2 linked regions of the Dyadobacter pollutisoli genome follow. Each later gene encodes a partner of the first gene's protein in a complex. Links are inferred from orthologs where the notes say so. Each region holds a gene or a part of one and is shown on either strand. Other genes may lie near its edges. The genes, in order: hslV and hslU.

The links.
Region 2: the proteins of hslV (region 1) and hslU are in contact, whole or in part, in a solved structure (PDB 1G4A), measured with the Escherichia coli proteins. The link is inferred for Dyadobacter pollutisoli from one-to-one orthologs.

What each region holds. Positions count from the first base shown.
Region 1 is NZ_CP112998.1:425,379-434,490, forward strand. The notes cover bases 3,960-6,848. They hold hslV (ATP-dependent protease subunit HslV), read right to left. Parts: upstream 5,731-6,848; coding sequence 5,188-5,730; downstream 3,960-5,187. Other genes in these bases: dacB (D-alanyl-D-alanine carboxypeptidase/D-alanyl-D-alanine endopeptidase), read left to right, coding at 3,960-5,138; ON006_RS01905 (pyruvate dehydrogenase complex dihydrolipoamide acetyltransferase), read right to left, coding at 5,839-6,848. In the rest of the region: ON006_RS01875 (site-2 protease family protein), read right to left, coding at 1-410; ON006_RS01880 (HAD family hydrolase), read right to left, coding at 400-1,035; ON006_RS01885 (acetyl-CoA carboxylase carboxyltransferase subunit alpha), read right to left, coding at 1,045-1,998; ON006_RS01890 (MBL fold metallo-hydrolase RNA specificity domain-containing protein), read right to left, coding at 2,031-3,455; more of dacB, read left to right, coding at 3,666-3,959; more of ON006_RS01905, read right to left, coding at 6,849-7,512; ON006_RS01910 (glycosyltransferase), read right to left, coding at 7,770-8,489; ON006_RS01915 (D-2-hydroxyacid dehydrogenase), read right to left, coding at 8,489-9,112. UniProt on the Escherichia coli protein: Protease subunit of a proteasome-like degradation complex believed to be a general protein degrading machinery. The complex has been shown to be involved in the specific degradation of heat shock induced transcription factors such as RpoH and SulA.
Region 2 is NZ_CP112998.1:4,806,335-4,815,489, reverse strand. The notes cover bases 3,365-6,296. They hold hslU (ATP-dependent protease ATPase subunit HslU), read left to right. Parts: upstream 3,365-4,097; coding sequence 4,098-5,495; downstream 5,496-6,296. Other genes in these bases: ON006_RS19585 (alpha/beta hydrolase), read right to left, coding at 5,542-6,296; ON006_RS19595 (GH92 family glycosyl hydrolase), read right to left, coding at 3,365-3,829. Outside these bases: ON006_RS19605 (PQQ-dependent sugar dehydrogenase), read right to left, coding at 1-322; ON006_RS19600 (aldo/keto reductase), read right to left, coding at 359-1,372; more of ON006_RS19595, read right to left, coding at 1,547-3,364; more of ON006_RS19585, read right to left, coding at 6,297-6,633; ON006_RS19580 (dihydrofolate reductase), read right to left, coding at 6,675-7,175; tnpA (IS200/IS605 family transposase), read right to left, coding at 7,348-7,809; fmt (methionyl-tRNA formyltransferase), read right to left, coding at 8,118-9,038. UniProt on the Escherichia coli protein: ATPase subunit of a proteasome-like degradation complex; this subunit has chaperone activity. The binding of ATP and its subsequent hydrolysis by HslU are essential for unfolding of protein substrates subsequently hydrolyzed by HslV.

The sequences.
Region 1 (9,112 bases):
ATGTCAAAGAATATCAGGCGGGAGCGAACAATGGATTTGATCCTGATAAAAGCGCCCATAGTCCCGATGCTATTGGAAATTCCGAACCACAATGGAATGTAGTAGGGTAGCGTCACCTTTACCTGATGGATCTTGGCGACGAAATAATGACCAAATTCATGGATCGTCAATATCAGCAGAAACGGAATGGAAAAGTGAAAACCCTGCACGAACTGTGGCCAGCTCAATGCTTTGGCAGCTTCCGGGATCTCAGCCTTGTCGGCATTGGAACCCATCAGGAAATAAATGAAGTCGTAAACAAACGAAAAAATATTACCGTACATCCATTCCGCGCCAGCCATTGTAGTGGTGATCACTGTGACAATAAAAAGGACGGCCTGAATGATGTAAGTACGTGTGCTAGACTGCATAGTCTTTGAGATATTCCAGAATGGTTAACGGCTTTTGAACGTGAATGGTGTCAATACCTAATTTTGAAGCTGCGTTGATATTGTCCAGGTTATCGTCCAGGAACAATGTCTCTTCGGCTTTAAGTCCGGCCTGTTCCAGCACATTCAGATAAATTTGCGCGTCTGGCTTCATAAGGCCCATGTCATAGGAAAGAAACACAATTTCAAAAAGATCGTCCAGTTTTTCGATTCCGGTGGAAGCTTCCAGGATCTTGTTGACCTGTGTAATGTGAATGGAGCTGGTGTTGCTCAACAGAAATAAACGGTAATTCCCGGCCAATTTTTGAAGAAGTTCCACTCTTTCCGGCGGCAGGTCCAGCAAGAGACTGTTCCAGGCTGTATCGATGGCCTCGTCGGAAAGGTCGGAGAGTCCAAGCAGCTCTCTTACATAATTCCTGAAACCGGCCTCATTAAGCTTACCGGTTTCAAACTGCCTGAAAAGGTCATTTTCTTTGAAAATCGAAAGGATTTCACTTTGTTCTTTGCCGCTGAGCGCCGCAAAAGATTTCGATGCAATGGGGACATCAATGTTGAGAATTACATCGCCAAGGTCAAAAATGATATTCTTTATTTTGTCGTTTTTCATTGTCCTTTTTTATTCAACAACTACACCCATTGCACAGAACTTGTCTATCCGCTGGTCGATCCTGTCCTGCTCGCTGATCGCAGAGAGCTCGGTAATGTTTTCTAAAATGGTTTTTTTTAATTCTTCCGCCATCCAGTTATGATCCAGATGGGCGCCGCCCAGTGGTTCGGCAATGATACCGTCAATGAGGTTGTTTTTCTTCATATCCTTGGCCGTTATCTTCATCGCTTCGGCAGCCTGCTCTTTGAAATCCCAGCTTCTCCAAAGGATTGCCGAGCAGTTTTCAGGAGAAATAACCGAGTACCAGGTATTTTCCAGCATCAATACCCTGTCACCGATCGCGATACCTAATGCACCACCGGAAGCTCCTTCGCCGATCACGATACAGATCACAGGTACTTTCAGCATGAACATTTCTTTCAGGTTGCGGGCGATTGCTTCACCTTGTCCGCGCTCTTCTGCCTCCATGCCCGGGAACGCGCCCGGCGTGTCGATCAGGGTAACAATAGGTTTGTTGAATTTTTCGGCCAGTTTCATCAGGCGTAGCGCCTTGCGGTAACCTTCGGGATTGGGCATACCGAAATTCCGATGTTGTCTCTGCTTGGTATTACGTCCTTTTTGTTGTCCGATCAGCATAAATGACTGTCCGCCGACATTGGCCAATCCGCCAATAACAGCCGGATCATCCCGTACCTGTCGATCGCCGTGCAATTCGATGAATTCATCACAGATCAATTCAATGTAGTCGAGGGTATAGGGACGGTCGGGGTGCCGGGAGAGCTGCACGCGCTGCCAGCGGGTAAGATTTTCAAATATTTCTTTTCGAAGATCTGTAATATTATTTTCCAGTAAGGAAATGGCATCGGAAACATCTACATTATTTTCCTTTGCTAATGTTTTCATTTCTTCGAGCTTACGTTCGAGCTCGGACATAGGTTTTTCGAAATCCAGGTATGTTCTCATATTTAGGTTCTTTTTTGTGGGCTAAGGGGCTATCAAAGTTCATAGGTTTGCCCTCTTAAAGGTATTTCTACGGAATTATAGCCATGATCTGCAATTTTTTGCTGAAAGTCAGCCATGCTTTGTTGTTCTCCGTGTACCAGAAAAACGCGTTTCAGTTTTTCCGGATCTTGTGTTTTCACAAATTTGATTAAATCGTTCTGATCTCCGTGGCCGCTAAATACGTCAATTTTTTCAATATTAGCCAAGACCGGCAGCTGCTTTCCGCGGATTGAAATGGTATCCTGTCCATTTAAAAGCCTCCATCCCAGCGTTCCCTCGGAAGCATATCCGATCATCAGGATCGTCGCGTACGGGTTCCCGATGTTCGCCTCCACGTGCTGCTCTACGCGCCCGCCCTGGACCATTCCCGATGAGGAAATAATAATGCAGGGCTCATTATAGTTCGACACGGCACGGCTGGCATCAGAGCTTTCCAGATAGATCAGGTTGTCAAAATCAAACAACATATCATTGTCTTCCTGAAAGGCTCGTGCCTCCTTGTTCAGGAGCCTCACGTGCCGCTGGTAAACCTTGGTACTACTATGCGCCAATGGGCTGTCCGAGAACACTTTCAGGTAAGGAAATGCACGATCCAGGTAAATTTTATTCAGCGTATAAAGCAACGCCTGCGTACGGCCGACACTGAATGAAGGAATGATCAGTCTGCCCGGAATGTCAATGCAGGTACGTTTGATCACGTCTGCCAGTGCTTCTGCCGGTGTTCCCTGGTCTTCATGCACGCGGTTACCATAGGTAGACTCGCATATCAGGTAATCAACTTGTGGAATTTCCTGAGGATCAGTGAGTAACGGGTAATTGCTGCGGCCAATATCGCCCGAGAAACAGATCTTTTTCTTCTGCCCGTCCTCGTATACTTCCACCACGATATGCGCGGCACCCAGTAAGTGGCCGGCTGCGTAAAAAGTGATGGTTACATTGTCAGCAATGCGGTAACGTTGCCCGAAAGCGACAGGCACAAAGTTATCCAATGCCTCGATCACATGTTTTTCAACATAATAATCCATCGGCACATCCTTCTTTTTCTTACCACGTTTCTTGGAAGACGCTCCGTTGCGGGCATTCAGGCGCTTTTGGTGAAGATTGGCAGCATCCTTCAACAGGAGGGAAGTCAGTGCCAGCGTCGGTTCGGTACATACCACGCGTCCTTCAAATCCCTCTTTGTATAAATTGGGAATATTGCCGGAGTGGTCAATGTGGGCGTGTGTTAAAAGTACTGTGTTTATTAAACTCGCGTCAAACGGAAAGACACTTTTTTGTTCCTCATACCTGGTTTTTCTACCAATCTCATCTAAGTCAAAATCAGAGCCGCAATCAATCAAAATCCGGTAATCATCTGATTCCAAAAGAAACATACTACCGGTAACTTGTTGAGCAGCTCCCCAAAATGTCAATTTCATACTTTAAATATGGGGTGAATGGCTATATTGGGATTTTTCTATCATTCGGAAAAATCAATATCATTATTGTATCTTCTTTTATCTGTTCAATCAAAGAACTGCTTAATATCTGACAAAAGTACCAAAAAACAGACTGAGATTTGGACTTTACTTACTAGTTTAGATTTGGTATCGACACTTTCTTGCGCAAAATCACTCTTGTAAACTGATATGAAATTCACTCCGTTCGTTTTTTGCCTTTTTTTATTCCACGCCTCCCAGTCTCAAACCATCGATAGTGTCGCACTGAACAATTTCCGCGACGCCGTGCTGGAACTGCAAAACAGCGAACTAATGCGCAGCGGTTCGTTGGCAATAAGCATTAAATCCGTCAAAGAAAGAAATAATGTCTTTGCATTGAACCAGGAACGTTCATTACCCTCCGCATCGACACTCAAACTAGTGTCGACAGCGACGGTATTGGCATTGTTCGGCGGGGATTTTAAATTTCAGACATTCCTCGAACATGACGGCGTGATCAAAGGTGACACATTATCAGGGAATCTCTACATTCGCGGTACCGGTGATCCTTCGCTGGGAAGCGACAGGTTCAAAGGATATCCGACCGCTAGCGAACTGATATTACGCTGGACTGCAGCGGTGAAGAAAGCTGGTATTAAGCATATTAAAGGCAAAGTTTTACCAGACGCTTCGTTTTTCGACAGTGAGATGCTAGCCAGCACGTGGATCTGGGGGGACATTGGAAACTATTATGGAGCCGGTGTGCAAGGACTTAATTTCAACGAAAATCTGTATAGAATTAAGTTTAAACCAGGTGTTGAATTTGGCGACCCCACTTCTTTCCTCGGTATAGAGCCTGCTATTCCTTATTTGTCGTTTGTAAACCAGGTCACGACAAATGAACGTGGCTCCGGCGATCAAACCATTGTTTACAGCGATCCATTAGGTACCAATGTGCTGCTGACCGGGACTATACCTGCGGGAGTATCAGTATTTTCAGTAAAAGGTTCTATTCCCAATCCCGCCGAATACGCAGCTTTTGCATTAAAGGCTGGTTTGACAAGCACTGGGGTAACTGTTTATGAAGGAACTGCCCCTTTTCCACCTGTTGCGTTCCCGACACCTAATCCGAAAGTGATTTTGGATGAGTACAAATCACCGCCGTTGCGAGAGCTTTGCCAACAGGCCAATTTTTGGAGCATTAATTTATATGCCGATACTTTTTTCAAACAGGCGGGTAAGAGACTCGGCGGCAAATCTGACTACGACAATGCCGCGACGGCCATCACTGGTTACTGGTCAGGCAAGGGAGCGGATCTGCGGGGTTTTTATATCAAAGACGGCAGCGGGCTTTCCCCCTCGGGTTCCATTAGTACCAACAGCCTGACCGACATTCTCAATTATGCTAATAAAGACGCCAGTTTCAACGATTTTTATAAAAGTATCGCAGTACTCGGCCTGAATGGAACAGTACGGAATCTTGGAAAAGGGACAAAGGCGGCAGGTAATTTACACGTCAAGAGTGGCTCGATCGAGGGTACCCGCGCCTATGCCGGTTATGTGACTGCCAAGTCAGGTGCGCTGCTCAGCTTTTCAATTATCGCTCATAAGTACCTGCCCGGCAGTAACCGCCTCATTTCCGACTCGCTCGTGAAGCTGATGACATTAATGGCAGAATTGTAACGAACCTAATAGCTAACGGCTAAAAGCTTTTAGTCGTTAGCTATTAGTATTATCCATTCACTTTTTCAATTACAAAATTGTGATTGGTGTAAATGCAAAGGTCAGCTGCTACCGTCAGGCCTTCCCTCACCATTTCCTCTGCCGTCAGGTGTGGGGCATGTTTTTTCAATGCCTGGGCTGCTGACAATGCAAAGTTTCCGCCGGATCCAATGGCCGCAATACCATTTTCAGGCTCTAAAACGTCGCCAGTTCCGGAAATAACCAGGATTTCATCTTTACTGGCGGTGATCATCATGGCTTCCAGTTTACGTAGGTAACGGTCAGTGCGCCAGTCTTTTGCCAGTTCAATAGCCGCTCTTTTCATATTGCCACCATAAGCATTCAGTTTTTCTTCAAAGCGTTCAATGAGGGTAAACGCATCAGCGGTAGAGCCTGCAAATCCGGCAAGGATTTTTCCGCCCATCAGCACCCTGATTTTTTTAACATTACCTTTTGCCACCGTATTGCCCATTGTCGCCTGGCCGTCGGCTCCGAGGGAAACGGTACCATTATGTAGTACACCAAGTACGGTTGTTGCGTGTATTTTTTCCATGAATTGGTTTTTAATTAAATCTTGAATTTGCTGTGATAGTTGGCTATAAAACAAAAGTGCCAGGTCGTAAAACCTGACACTTTGTACTTATATCGATTTTTGGATCGGTTAAACCAGCATGCTCATCGGTTCTTCCAACAGTTTTTTAACCGTATTTAAGAATGCTGCTGCCAGCGCTCCGTCCACCACACGGTGATCAGCTGAAATTGTTACTTTCATGATGTTGGTAGGATACACCGTTCCGTCCTCTTTGAAAGCAGCCACTTTTTTGATACCGCCGATGGCAAGGATGCAAGAATCCGGTGGGTTAATGATCGCTGTGAATTCGTCTACACCGAACATTCCAAGGTTGGAAATAGAGAATGTATTTCCTTCCCAATCCTTTGGCTGCAACTTTTTATCTTTTGCTTTTCCAGCCAGGTCCTTCACTTCACTGGAAATGGTAGAAAGCGTTTTCTTGTCAGCGTCGCGGATAACCGGTACCAGCAGACCTTCGTCCACGGCTACGGCTACACCAATATTGACATAATTATATCTTCTGATTTTGTCTCCCAACCAGGCCGAGTTAACCGCCGGATGTTGTTTCAACGCTACCGCACAAGCCTTGATGACCATATCATTGAAAGATATTTTCGCAGGGCTTACTTCGTTCAATTGAGGACGCAACGCCATTGCTTTATCCATCACGATTTCCATGGTCACATAGAAATGTGGTGCCGTAAACAAGCTGTCGCTTAGTCTGCGTGCGATGGTTTTCCGCATTTGCGAAATAGGCAGGTCTGTGAAATCTCCGCTTGCCGGTGCTGCCGTAGCTGGCGCGCTGGCTGCTGGTTCCGCTGCCTTCGCAGGTGCAGGAGCTGCCGCAGGCGCTTCGGTTTTGGCCGCTGGTTTGAACTCATCCACGTCGCGCTTAACGATACGGCCATTGTCACCGCTGCCTTCTACCTGGCTCAGGTTAATGCCTTTTTCGTCAGCAAGACGTTTTGCAAGAGGAGAAGCTTTGATACGTGCGTCTGAATCAGCAACTGAAACAGCCTTTTCAGCGCCATTTGACGATGGAGCGGCAGCTTTCGCTTCTTCCGGAGCACTGGCTTCCTCAACACCACCTTCGCCGTTTTCACGGGCAAGTAATGCTTCTACATTAGATCCTTCTTCACCTATTACAGCAATAATTCCGTCAACAGGAACTGCTTCGCCTTCTTTAATTCCAACGTAAAGGAGCGTACCGTCTTCGTATGCTTCCAGTTCCATTGTGGCTTTATCGGTTTCGACTTCCGCCAGTATATCTCCTGATTTTACTTTATCTCCAACTTTCTTTTGCCATGAAACCAATGTTCCCTCCTCCATCGTATCGCTCATTTTAGGCATACGAACCACAGCCGCATTGATTTTCTCAGCTGGGGCAGCCGGTTTTTTAGCAGGTGCCGGAGCGGCCTCTGCCGCAGCCACCGGAGCAGCTTCCGCAGGTTTTGCTTCTTCTTTTGCAGGTGCAGCTGCGCTTCCATTACCATTTCCTCCGTCAAGAAGAGATTTATAGTCTTCACCTTCCGCTCCCACTACTGCCATAATCCCGTCGATAGGGACAGCATCGCCTTTATTAACACCAATGTAAAGAAGAGTACCATCATAATAAGATTCCAGGTCCATGGTTGCTTTGTCAGTTTCGACTTCTGCAATCACTTCACCGGACTTGATTTTATCACCTACTTTTTTGTGCCATTCTGCGATAACACCTTCTTCCATGGTGTCGCTCATTTTGGGCATACGAATTACTTCTGCCATATCGCTTGTTAAGGTATTTTAGTTTCTTGGTCTAAAATTAGATTTCAGTCAAAATTACAACAAAAGGTGAATAGGTGTCGCCTTTCACATCATAAAATTGACCAAAACAGCTTCCGCTACGGATTTAAGTAATTCGGTACGGTTAATTACTGCTGATAATCAACAGAATATACTCATGTTATCATTCTGAAAGCAAACAACATTGATTTTAATGTGCGCATGAAGTGACATTTTTGAGGTTACGTAATGGCGTGATCTTAGGCTAAAAGGTTCAAATTGACCCATTCGGTTACTTCCGAAAGGCTTATGGTTGGCCGGAGTTTCAATGTCCCGAAAAAGCGTTTCGCCACCACCAGCCGTTTTTTGAATGTATAGGAAGATTCACCAAACTGATTTTCCCTGCGATCGATCACAATACTGTCACATGTGAGTTTGGCATTGGCGATAAGTCCGATCAGGTAGGGGGACTGGGGCAAAAATGGCAGTAATAGCAATGCGGCTTTTTTTCTGATGACCATAAATAAGCCTGCATTCATCGGGATTCTTTGGCCGGAGAAAACATGTACCAGGCCCTTAAATAGAAAAGAGGTAAAAAGCCGTCCGCCTGACTCATATGACCCTTTTCTTTTGGCAAAAATCACATCTGTACTTTGCTTCAATGAACGTACAAGCTCAGGCAGCTTCTCGGGCTCATCCTGCAAATCGGCATCCATGGTAGCAATGAGATCGTGTTTTGCAAACAGCATTCCTACCAGCAATGCGCTGCTCTGTCCTACATTATTTTTGAGATTAATGATTTGAAAATCAATGGAGTGTGTCAATGTTTCCAAAACGTTCAGCGAATAGTCCGGTGAAGCATCGTTGACATATATAACCTCGCATTTCCAGTTTTCCGCTGCCGAAATATCACTCAGCCTTCTGTGCAATTCAACAAGTGTCGATGCGCTTTTGTAAACTGGTATGACAATGCTGATCATTAATATCCTTTTTGGTAATTGACTACATTCAGCAACGCCTCGCCGCGCAGGTAACGTTCCAGATTTTGCTCAAAAAGCGATTGCCAGCGAAAAACAGGGCCTTCCAGACTTCTTCCTACATGCGGGCTGACGAAAATTTTAGGCTCTTTCCAGATCGGATGACCAGCCGGCAACGGTTCCTGTTCGAATACATCCAGGGCAGCTCCGGCCACATTCCCACTTTGCACCATTTCCAAAAGTGCCATATCGTCCAATGTCCCGCCACGCCCGATGTTTACTACGAATGCGGAGGATGGCAATGCGCGGAGCTCATTTTTACCAATGAAATGATAGGTTTCGGGTGTTTTGGGTAAACAAATGATCAATGCGTCGGTCAATGGAAGCTGGTTTCGCCAGTTGCTGCTTCCAAAAAGCATAGTTTCACCTTCCAGCGAATCATCAGGCTGATTTCTTACTCCTGCAACTTTTCCACCCAGGGCTTTAATGTAGGAAGCAATTTTTTTGCCCAGACTGCCCCAGCCTAGTATCAGGCAACTGCTACCGTGCAAAGTCGAAAGCCGGTGGCGCTGCCAGCTGCCTTCATTTTGTTCGTCCCTCAAACTGGGCAGGGAACGAAAAAGACT
Region 2 (9,155 bases), 4.4 Mb from region 1 along the record:
GTAAGCCTCCTTGTCCTTTGTAAAGCACCTCCGGGATACCTGTAATTTCCTGCGGGTCGAGCTTACCGTTCTTTACCAACCGCAGCTTGCCGCCGCGTTCGGTAACCAGAAGATCGCCATTTGGCAGTAAAGCCGAGGCCCATGGCATCGTCAGGCCGGTAGCGACAGTATCTACTTTTAAATTCGCCTCAGTCAATTTTTGATCGGCACGGGTCTCACTGGTGATACCGCTATTGCTCATCAAACCGATCGAAGCGGTTAGCAACAGACCTCCAAACGCAAGCGGGAGGTATTTTTTTAGTAAAGGAATGTTTTTGCTCATAGATTAAGGTGAATAACTGTGCGATTTTTGGATTTCCTATTTAACTAATTTCAATTCATTCAAATGTCCGGTAATGAAATCGATTTCTTCCTTATTCAGGCTGATATCGATTGCGGCGGCGTTTTGGAGCGCCTGTTCTGCATCCCTGGCACCTACCAATGCGATGGTAATGCCCGGCTGTTCCACCGTCCATCGCAAAACGAGTTGTCCTAGTGTCGCATTTTTCTCCTCAGCCAGCGGCCTGATCTGGTCCAGAAAGGCATTGACCTTCACAAGATTTTCATCTTTATAAAAATGAATGGAAGCGCGGTGATCGTCTGCGCCAAACTTGTAACCGGGCTTCATTTTACCGGTCAATAACCCGCGTTCCAATGGGCTGTAAGCGAGTATAGCCTTGTCATTTTCAATGCAGTAAGGCACAAGTTCCGCTTCAATATCACGTTTTACCATGCTATATGGAACCTGATCTGAAACCAAATGAATGTATTTGGCAGCTTCCCGCATTAGTTCTGCATTGTAGTTACAAACCCCCGCATACCGCACTTTTCCCTGATCGATCAGCAGAGAAACTGCCTCCATTGTTTCTTCAATAGGAGTGGTTTTGTCATGCCAATGGATCTGGTACAGGTCAATGTAATCAGTACCCAGTCGCGTCAGGCTTTGTTCGCATTCTTTGATAATGCTGTCTTTGGCCGCGTATTTGTAAATGTTAATGTCCTGGCCTTCATTGTTTTTGCTATGCATGGCAAAGTCACCTTTTTCAAGGTCCCAGCGCATGCCATACTTGGTCAGTATCTGAACCTGATCACGGGGCAGGTCTTTGATCGCTTCGCCGACGATCTCTTCACTGAGTCCCTGTCCATAAACCGGAGCGGTATCAATGGAAGTCACGCCCGCATGAAACGATTCCTGAATGGCTTTTACAGCCTGGCTTCTTTCGGTACCGCCCCACATCCAGCCACCGGCTGCCCAGGCGCCGAATGTAATGACGGACAGTTCAAGGTCTTTTTGTTGAGGATTGGCATTGGTTCCTATTTTGCGGTAGAGCATAGTTTGGTTGGCTATCGGCCGTCGGCTGTCAGCTTTCGGCGTTTTTTTTTAGTTTTTGTGAACTTTTAATGAGCAAAGAGATTTTTTACCGCCGACCGCCGACCGCCGACCGCCGACCGCCGACCGCCGACCGCCGACCGCCGACCGCCGACCGCCGACCGGCGACCGCCGACCTTATTTCGTCAACGAAAACGGTGCTGCCTCGGGCTTGGTACCCCACACTTTGGAAGGTTTGCTGGCCATGTTGAACTGCACGGTTCCGCCTTTTTGTATATCAGCATGTTCCAGGAATGTATTTCCGTAGGGTTTCCCATTCAATGTCGCACCCTGAATGTACATATTGGCATCGCTGGTGGCGGGGGCCTGGATCGTAAACTTCTTGCCGTCTTCCATGGTCATCGTCGCCTTTTTGAATAGGGGTGAGCCTATCACATACTGAGTAGTACCAGGTGTTACCGGGTAAAAACCAAGTGAAGAGAATACATACCAGGCCGAAGTCTGACCATTGTCTTCATCACCGCAGTAGCCGTCCGGAGAAGCCTGGTACAACTTACCCATTACCTGACGCAGCCAGTACTGAGCTTTGTCAGGAGCGCCGGCGTAGTTATATAAGTAGATCATGTGCTGGATCGGCTGGTTTCCGTGTGCGTAGTTACCCATGTTCATGATCTGCATTTCGCGGATCTCGTGAATCGGGAAGCCATAGTAGCTGTCGTCGAAGATCGGAGGCAATGTGAAAACAGTATCCAGTTTCTGAACAAATGCTTCCCTTCCGCCCATTAAACCGATCAATCCTTTCACGTCCTGGAACACCGACCAGGTATAGTGAATGCTGTTTCCTTCTGTAAATGCATCCCCCCATTTGAATGGATTGAATGGTGACTGAAACTTGCCATCCTTGTTTTTACCACGCATCCACTTACTTTCAGGGTCGAAAACGTTGTGATAATTCTGGCTTCTTTTGAGGTACAGATCGATCTCCTTTTGGGGTTTTTTCAATGATTTACCCAATTGGGAAATACAAAAATCGGCGTAGGCATATTCCAAAGTCCTCGCTACGTTCTCATTCACTTTAACGTCGTAAGGAACATAACCCAGTTCATTGTAATATTCATGACCAAATCGCCCAACAGAACTGACCGGGCCTGCATTTTCAGTGTTTTTAATGATCGCGTCGTATAATTTATTGATATCATAACCACGAACACCTTTCACATACGAATCAGCGATCAGCGATGCAGAGTTGGAACCGATCATGCAATCGCGGTGACCAGGACTTGCCCATTCAGGAAGGAAGCCGCTTTCATCATACGCGTTTGCGAGGCCTTCCATGATATGCGAATTCAGGGTAGGGTACATTAATGTAAAGAATGGGAAAACCGCACGAAATGTGTCCCAAAAACCATTGTCTGTGAACATATAACCCGGACGAACCTCGCCATTATACGGGCTGTAATGTACTACTTTGTTCGCTTTGTCGAATTCATAAAACTTTCTTGGGAACAACAGCACACGGTAGAGGCATGAGTAAAATGTGCGGATCTGGTCGATATTGTCACCTTCTACTTTAATGCGCGAAAGCTCGTCATTCCATGCTTTGTGACCTTTTTCTTTGGTTACATCAAAAGAATCATTCCCTAGTTCACGTTGCAGGTTCAATTCCGCCTGCTCAGGGCTGATAAAAGATGAAGCTACTTTCAGGCCAACCTGTTCACCTTTTTTGGTTTTGAAACCTACGACCGCTCCTGCATGGCCGGCTTTCAGCTCCAATGTATCTTTTGCCAATGTCTTGCCATGAAAAGCAGATGAGAATGTAAATGCTTTGTCAAAAACGAGAACGAAGTAGTTTTTGAAATTGGAAGGCACACCGCCACTGTTTTTGGTTGTATAACCAATGATCTTACGTTCGGAAGGAATAACTTTCACATAAGATCCTCTGTCGAAAGCATCAACAAGTACAAAAGAGCTGTCCGCCTTCGGGAATGTAAAGCGGAATTGTGCAGCGCGTTCTGTGGGCGCTATTTCCGTGGTTACATCATAATCTGCGAGGTACACCTTATAGTAATGTGGCTTGGCTACCTCCGCTTTGTGCGAAAACCAGCTTGCACGGCTTTCCTCATCAATTTTCAGTTTTCCGGTGATCGGCAGGATAGAGAACTGACCATAGTCATTGATCCAGGGGCTTGGCTGGTGTGTTTGTTTGAAGCCTCTGATTTTCTCGGCATCGTACATATAACTCCATCCATCACCCATTTTGCCGGTTTGCGGCATCCAGAAGTTCATCCCCCAAGGCAATGCGATGGCAGGGTAAGTGTTACCGGAAGAGAGGCTGAACTTAGATTGGGTTCCCATCAGCGGATTCACGAGATCCACCAGATTGGTATTGGCAGTGGATTGTCCGTAGAGAAGAGGTGTGGTTATAAACAGTACGAAAAGGCAATAAAGGATTTTTTTCATGTTAAGGACAATTCTTTATATTGAATCAGAAAAGAGATAGTGTAACAAAAGTAATGCAAGGTCATGTAACATAAAGTATCGGGAGAAAAGATTTGCGGCTTCTTGACTTAAACATGACATTTTGTACGGGCATAGTTCTTTACGACGTTAAAACTGAAACGGGAGTATACTTGAACAAAACCGGCCGCGGCTACCAATAGCTGCTACAGGCCAGTATGTCTCCCGGCATAAAAATAACATCTGAGTTACGTATCGATATAAAAACACAATGACTGAACACTTAAACCGCCTAACCCCGCGTCAGATCGTTTTCGAGCTTGACCAATACATCATCGGACAAAATGACGCGAAACGCAATGTCGCCATTGCTTTGCGCAACCGGTGGAGGCGAATGAATAGCCCTGAGGATATACAGCGGGAAATTATTCCCAACAATATATTAATGATCGGTGCTACCGGTGTGGGTAAAACCGAGATAGCACGCCGGCTGGCCAAGATCGCCGATGCGCCGTTTGTGAAAGTAGAAGCGTCGAAATTCACAGAAGTCGGGTATGTAGGCCGGGACGTAGAGAGCATGGTTCGCGATCTGGTAGAGCAAGCCGTGGGAATGGTCAGGACGCAAAAGAAAGAAGAGGTAAAAATCAAGGCTGAGCAGGCTGTTGAGGATATCATTCTGGACGCGCTCATTCCACCGATCCATGGTGCGGGGGCTGCAAAAGTAAAATCTGATAACGGTACTTCCGACGTTATGCCTGATGATGACGGTGAACTGAACCAACGTACCAGGGAGCGTTTTCGTGAAAAAATAAGAAACGGAGAGCTGGACAGCCGCAAGATTGACATTGAAGTGCAACAAAATCAGGCCCCGAATGTGGGTATGATCGGCGGTGCGGTTGACGACGTTTCTATGATGAACATTCAGGAAATGATCGGTAATATGATGCCGCGTCGTGGTAAAAAACGCAAGGTAACGGTAGAAGAAGCCAGAAAAATCCTGCTGGACGAAGAAGCTTCCAAGCTGATTGATATGGATGAAGTGAAGATTGAGGCGATTAGGAAGGCCGAAAACCTGGGCATTATCTTCATTGATGAAATTGACAAGGTAGCATCGAGCCGCTCCGGCGGCGGAGGTGGCCCTGATGTAAGCCGCGAAGGTGTGCAGCGGGACTTACTTCCTATCGTGGAGGGTAGTGCGGTGAATACGAAGCATGGTGTGATCCACACCGATCACATTCTTTTTGTGGCGGCAGGTGCTTTCCATGTTTCCAAACCGTCGGATCTGATCCCCGAGTTACAAGGGCGTTTCCCGATCCGGGTTGAACTGAACAGCCTGACAGAATCTGATTTTTACCAAATACTGAAGACGCCCAAAAATGCATTAACCAAGCAATACGAGGCGATGATGGCATCGGAAGGTGTGGAGCTGGAATTTGAAGATGGCGCGCTTCGGGAAATCGCCAAGATTGCTTTCGAAGTAAACAGTGAAGTGGAGAATATCGGCGCAAGGCGCCTGCAAACGGTGATGAGCTTGCTGCTCAACGACTTTATGTTCGACATTCCCGACGTTATCGGCTCGGACAGCCACATTGTCGTCACCGCAGAATTGGTTTCGGAAAAACTCTCGCACCTGGTGAAGAACCGGGATTTGAGTCAATATATATTGTAAGAGCTACAAACAAAAAGAGGAGAAATTGTTCTCCTCTTTTTTTATTTTATTCAGAATAAAGCCATTTCAGTGCAATGGGGAATTCTTTACTCCATTGCTTTTCACTATGCTCACCCTTCGGATCTATAGATGCCTGGATCTTGACACGATTATATCCGAACCGTTGATTTTCAAGCATTTCGTGGAATCTTGTAAAGTTAGGCATCATGTTGGCGCCTTCTTTTCCTCCCGCGTATAGATAAATGCGTGTCTCGAAAGGCTCGAAGAAATGAATCGTGTCGAAATAGACGCGCTGCGAAATCCATAGGGAAGGAGAGAAAATCATCAGTCTTCCAAATATATGCGGGAACATTAAAGCTGCGTAAACGCTCAGCAGGCCGCCCACTGAGCTTCCTCCGATTCCGGTATTCAATCGGTCCGCCTTTGTCCTGTATTTTGCGTCGACATGTGGCTTCAGTGTATCCGTTATAAAGCGCAGGAACGATGCTCCGAGTCCTTTTCCTAATTTGGGATTGTCATAAGGAGACAGCTCATGGATACGGTCCTCGCCGCCATGCTCTATGGCTACGATGATCACATTGGCCTTGCCTTCTTTGGCAAGTTTGGTAAGGCTCTTATCTATCTTCCAGTTTCCGTACTCCGATCCCTCGCCGAACAGGTTTTGCGCATCGGTCATATAATGTACCGGATAATGCTGGTCGGGCCTGTCATGGTAATCATGTGGCAAAAGCACATGAATGCGGCGGGTCCTGTTCAATTGCGGTATTTCGAATGCTTCCGAAAGCACCTCGACGATAGGAGAGTAGTCAACTTTTTTGGTAATGTCTTTTTGCCATCGGGTGACATTGTCCTGTATCACGCCTTCGAGTTTGGTAATGACCCTGTTTCCATACGGTCTGCCAAAACGATCCAGCTCCACCTGGTCCCAGCCACCACGCGTGTATTTATATTCCAGGGGACTGGGGAGTTCCAGATCTTCGGGGAACTGGTACTGATATTCTCCTGGACTGACCATTGTCATTCTGAACTCTTCGAGGTCAGGAAGCCATTTGCAAAAATTCCCGGTAATGAACACCGGTCGTTTATCAGATGAGATCGTGGTTAATTCTATACTAAGGGTTTCAACTTCTACTTGCATTCTTAATACGGTCACTATGGGTTACGTGACAACAAAATTACTTATAAATCCGCTTTCTTAATATAATTTACGAATTCAAATTTGAATTTATGCCGATCATCAGCCTCATGAACAGTGCGTTCTGATTCAATCCAGGCGGCTGGCTCTGCAATATCAAAGAAAGTGTCACCTTCGATGACGGTATCCACTTCGGTGATATATAAGCGATCGGCGAGAGGCTCAGCCAATTTGTACAATTCGCCACCACCGACAACAAATGCTTCCTGATCTTCCAGTTCCCGCGCTTTTGAGATAGCCTCTTCCAAAGAACCGGCAGTAAGCACACCTTCAAATTTGAAATCAGGGTTTCGGGTAACGATAATGGAAGTCCGGCCGGGTAGTGCCTTGCCAATGGATTCAAAAGTTTTTCTACCCATGATCATCGGGTGGTTCAAAGTCAGCTGCTTAAACCGTTTGAGGTCATCAGGCAGCCGCCAAAGCAGCTGATTATCCTTCCCAATAGCACCATTTTCAGAAACCGCAACTATAATTGATATAAGCATTGAATTGGTTAGTTCGATATTGTTAGTAAATGTATGTTGGTGATGTGGTGCATGTTGTTGCATCCCTGACGGGATTTTCATTATTGCGCCAATTGTTTTTTTGCTACCGAGGTGACATCGCTACGCGATTTATTTTTAAAAATGCCGTTAAGCATGTAACCCTTTTACGACCTCATTCCGGTATTTTAAAGATGTATTTCTCATTATATCCAATTTCAAATTCGTCTAGAAGGAGTTTGTACTCATCCAAAAATTTGATTTTCCCGTGGTGTTCCTTCTGATTTTGAATGTATCGAATAACTCCCGGAATTTGAGATTTGGAATAAGAGAATGCTCCATACCCTGACTGCCATTCGAATCTGGTCGGGCAAAATTTGTTATTATTAATCCATTGAGACGAATCAGCCTTTACGTCTTGAATCAGGCTGGGAATTGATTGTGCCGGTCGATAGCCAATTAGCATGTGAATATGATCTTCCGTTCCATTTATTGCCAGCATTTTGTGATCATTCTTTTGAACAATACCGGTGATGTACTTATGGAGACGTATCTCCCAGTCGGGAGTGATCAATGCTGCACGAAATTTTGGCGTAAATACAAAATGAAGATGAATCTCCGAATGGGTATTTGGCATGATTGATAGTGTTTATGTGTATAGAAATTCTTTTGCAATATAGTTACATCCCTAACGGGATTCTTGGCGGATCTGCAATGTTATTTTTGCTACCAAGGTTACATCGCTACGCGATTTTGTATTGTTCAAAATGCAGTCAGGCATGCACCTTATGACAGTCCTAAGTCCGTAACTCGATTTTTAACAATATTGCATCGCTACGCTACTCGACAGTTTCGAAATGCCGTTAGGCATGCAATCTCGGTAGCATCGTAGCATTACAACCCATTTTCCGAAATGCCGTCAGGCATGTAACCTTTCCCACAACCCTACAACCGATTCCCCCTCAGAAAATCCCCGATATCCATTCGTTTTTTACCTTCCAGTTGCAGGGTTTCGATTGAAAGCCAGCCGTCGGATGTACGGAAATAGAGGTAGGATTTGTGGTCTGTTGAAAAATCTCCGGGGTTGCCATCGCTGGTGAATTCCACGGGTTTTGTTTTAAATATCTTGCAGGATAAGCCATTCAATGTTGTCCACGCGGCCGGGTAGGGGGATAATCCGCGGACAAAGTTGTGAATATCTTGCGCGGGACGGTTCCAGTCTATCTCGCAGGTTTCGCGGAAGATCTTGGGAGCTGATTTGATATTTTCGGGCTCCTCCTGCGGCTCTTGTGGGTAGTTGCCTTCGGTTATCGCATCCACCGTTTTTACAACGAGCTGTGCGCCAAGTGCCATAAGCCGCTCATATAATGAACCCGCATCGTCGTCGGGATGAATGCTTTCTTTTTCCTGAAAAATGATCTTTCCGGTGTCAATGTCCTTTTCTATGAAGAATGTGGTCACTCCCGTCTCGGTTTCGCCATTGATCACTGCCCAGTTAATCGGCGCCGCACCACGGTATTGCGGCAAAAGAGAGCTATGTAAATTGAACGTGCCCTTTGCTGGCATACTCCAAACCACCTCTGGCAACATCCGAAACGCAACTACGACCTGCAAGTCAGCATTCAAGGCTCTTAGTTCCTGCAAAAATTCAGGATTCTTTAACTTCTCAGGCTGAAGAACCGGAATGCCCTGCTCTTCGGCATAGATTTTTACGGGTGATTTCGTTTGTTTCTGGCCCCGTCCGGCAGGTTTATCCGGTACGGTAACGACGGCCACTACATTAGAATGATGCTCTACCAGGCTTTGTAAACTTGGGGCCGCGAATTCGGGCGTGCCCATAAAAATTATTCTCAATGGTTTTGACATACATGTGGTCCCTTTTGGATAAAAATCGTGTTACCATTTACAAATATTGTTATTTTTGTCGTTCTTAACAGAAAATTATGGTGAAGACAAAATCATATATCAACCGAAAAGACAAGG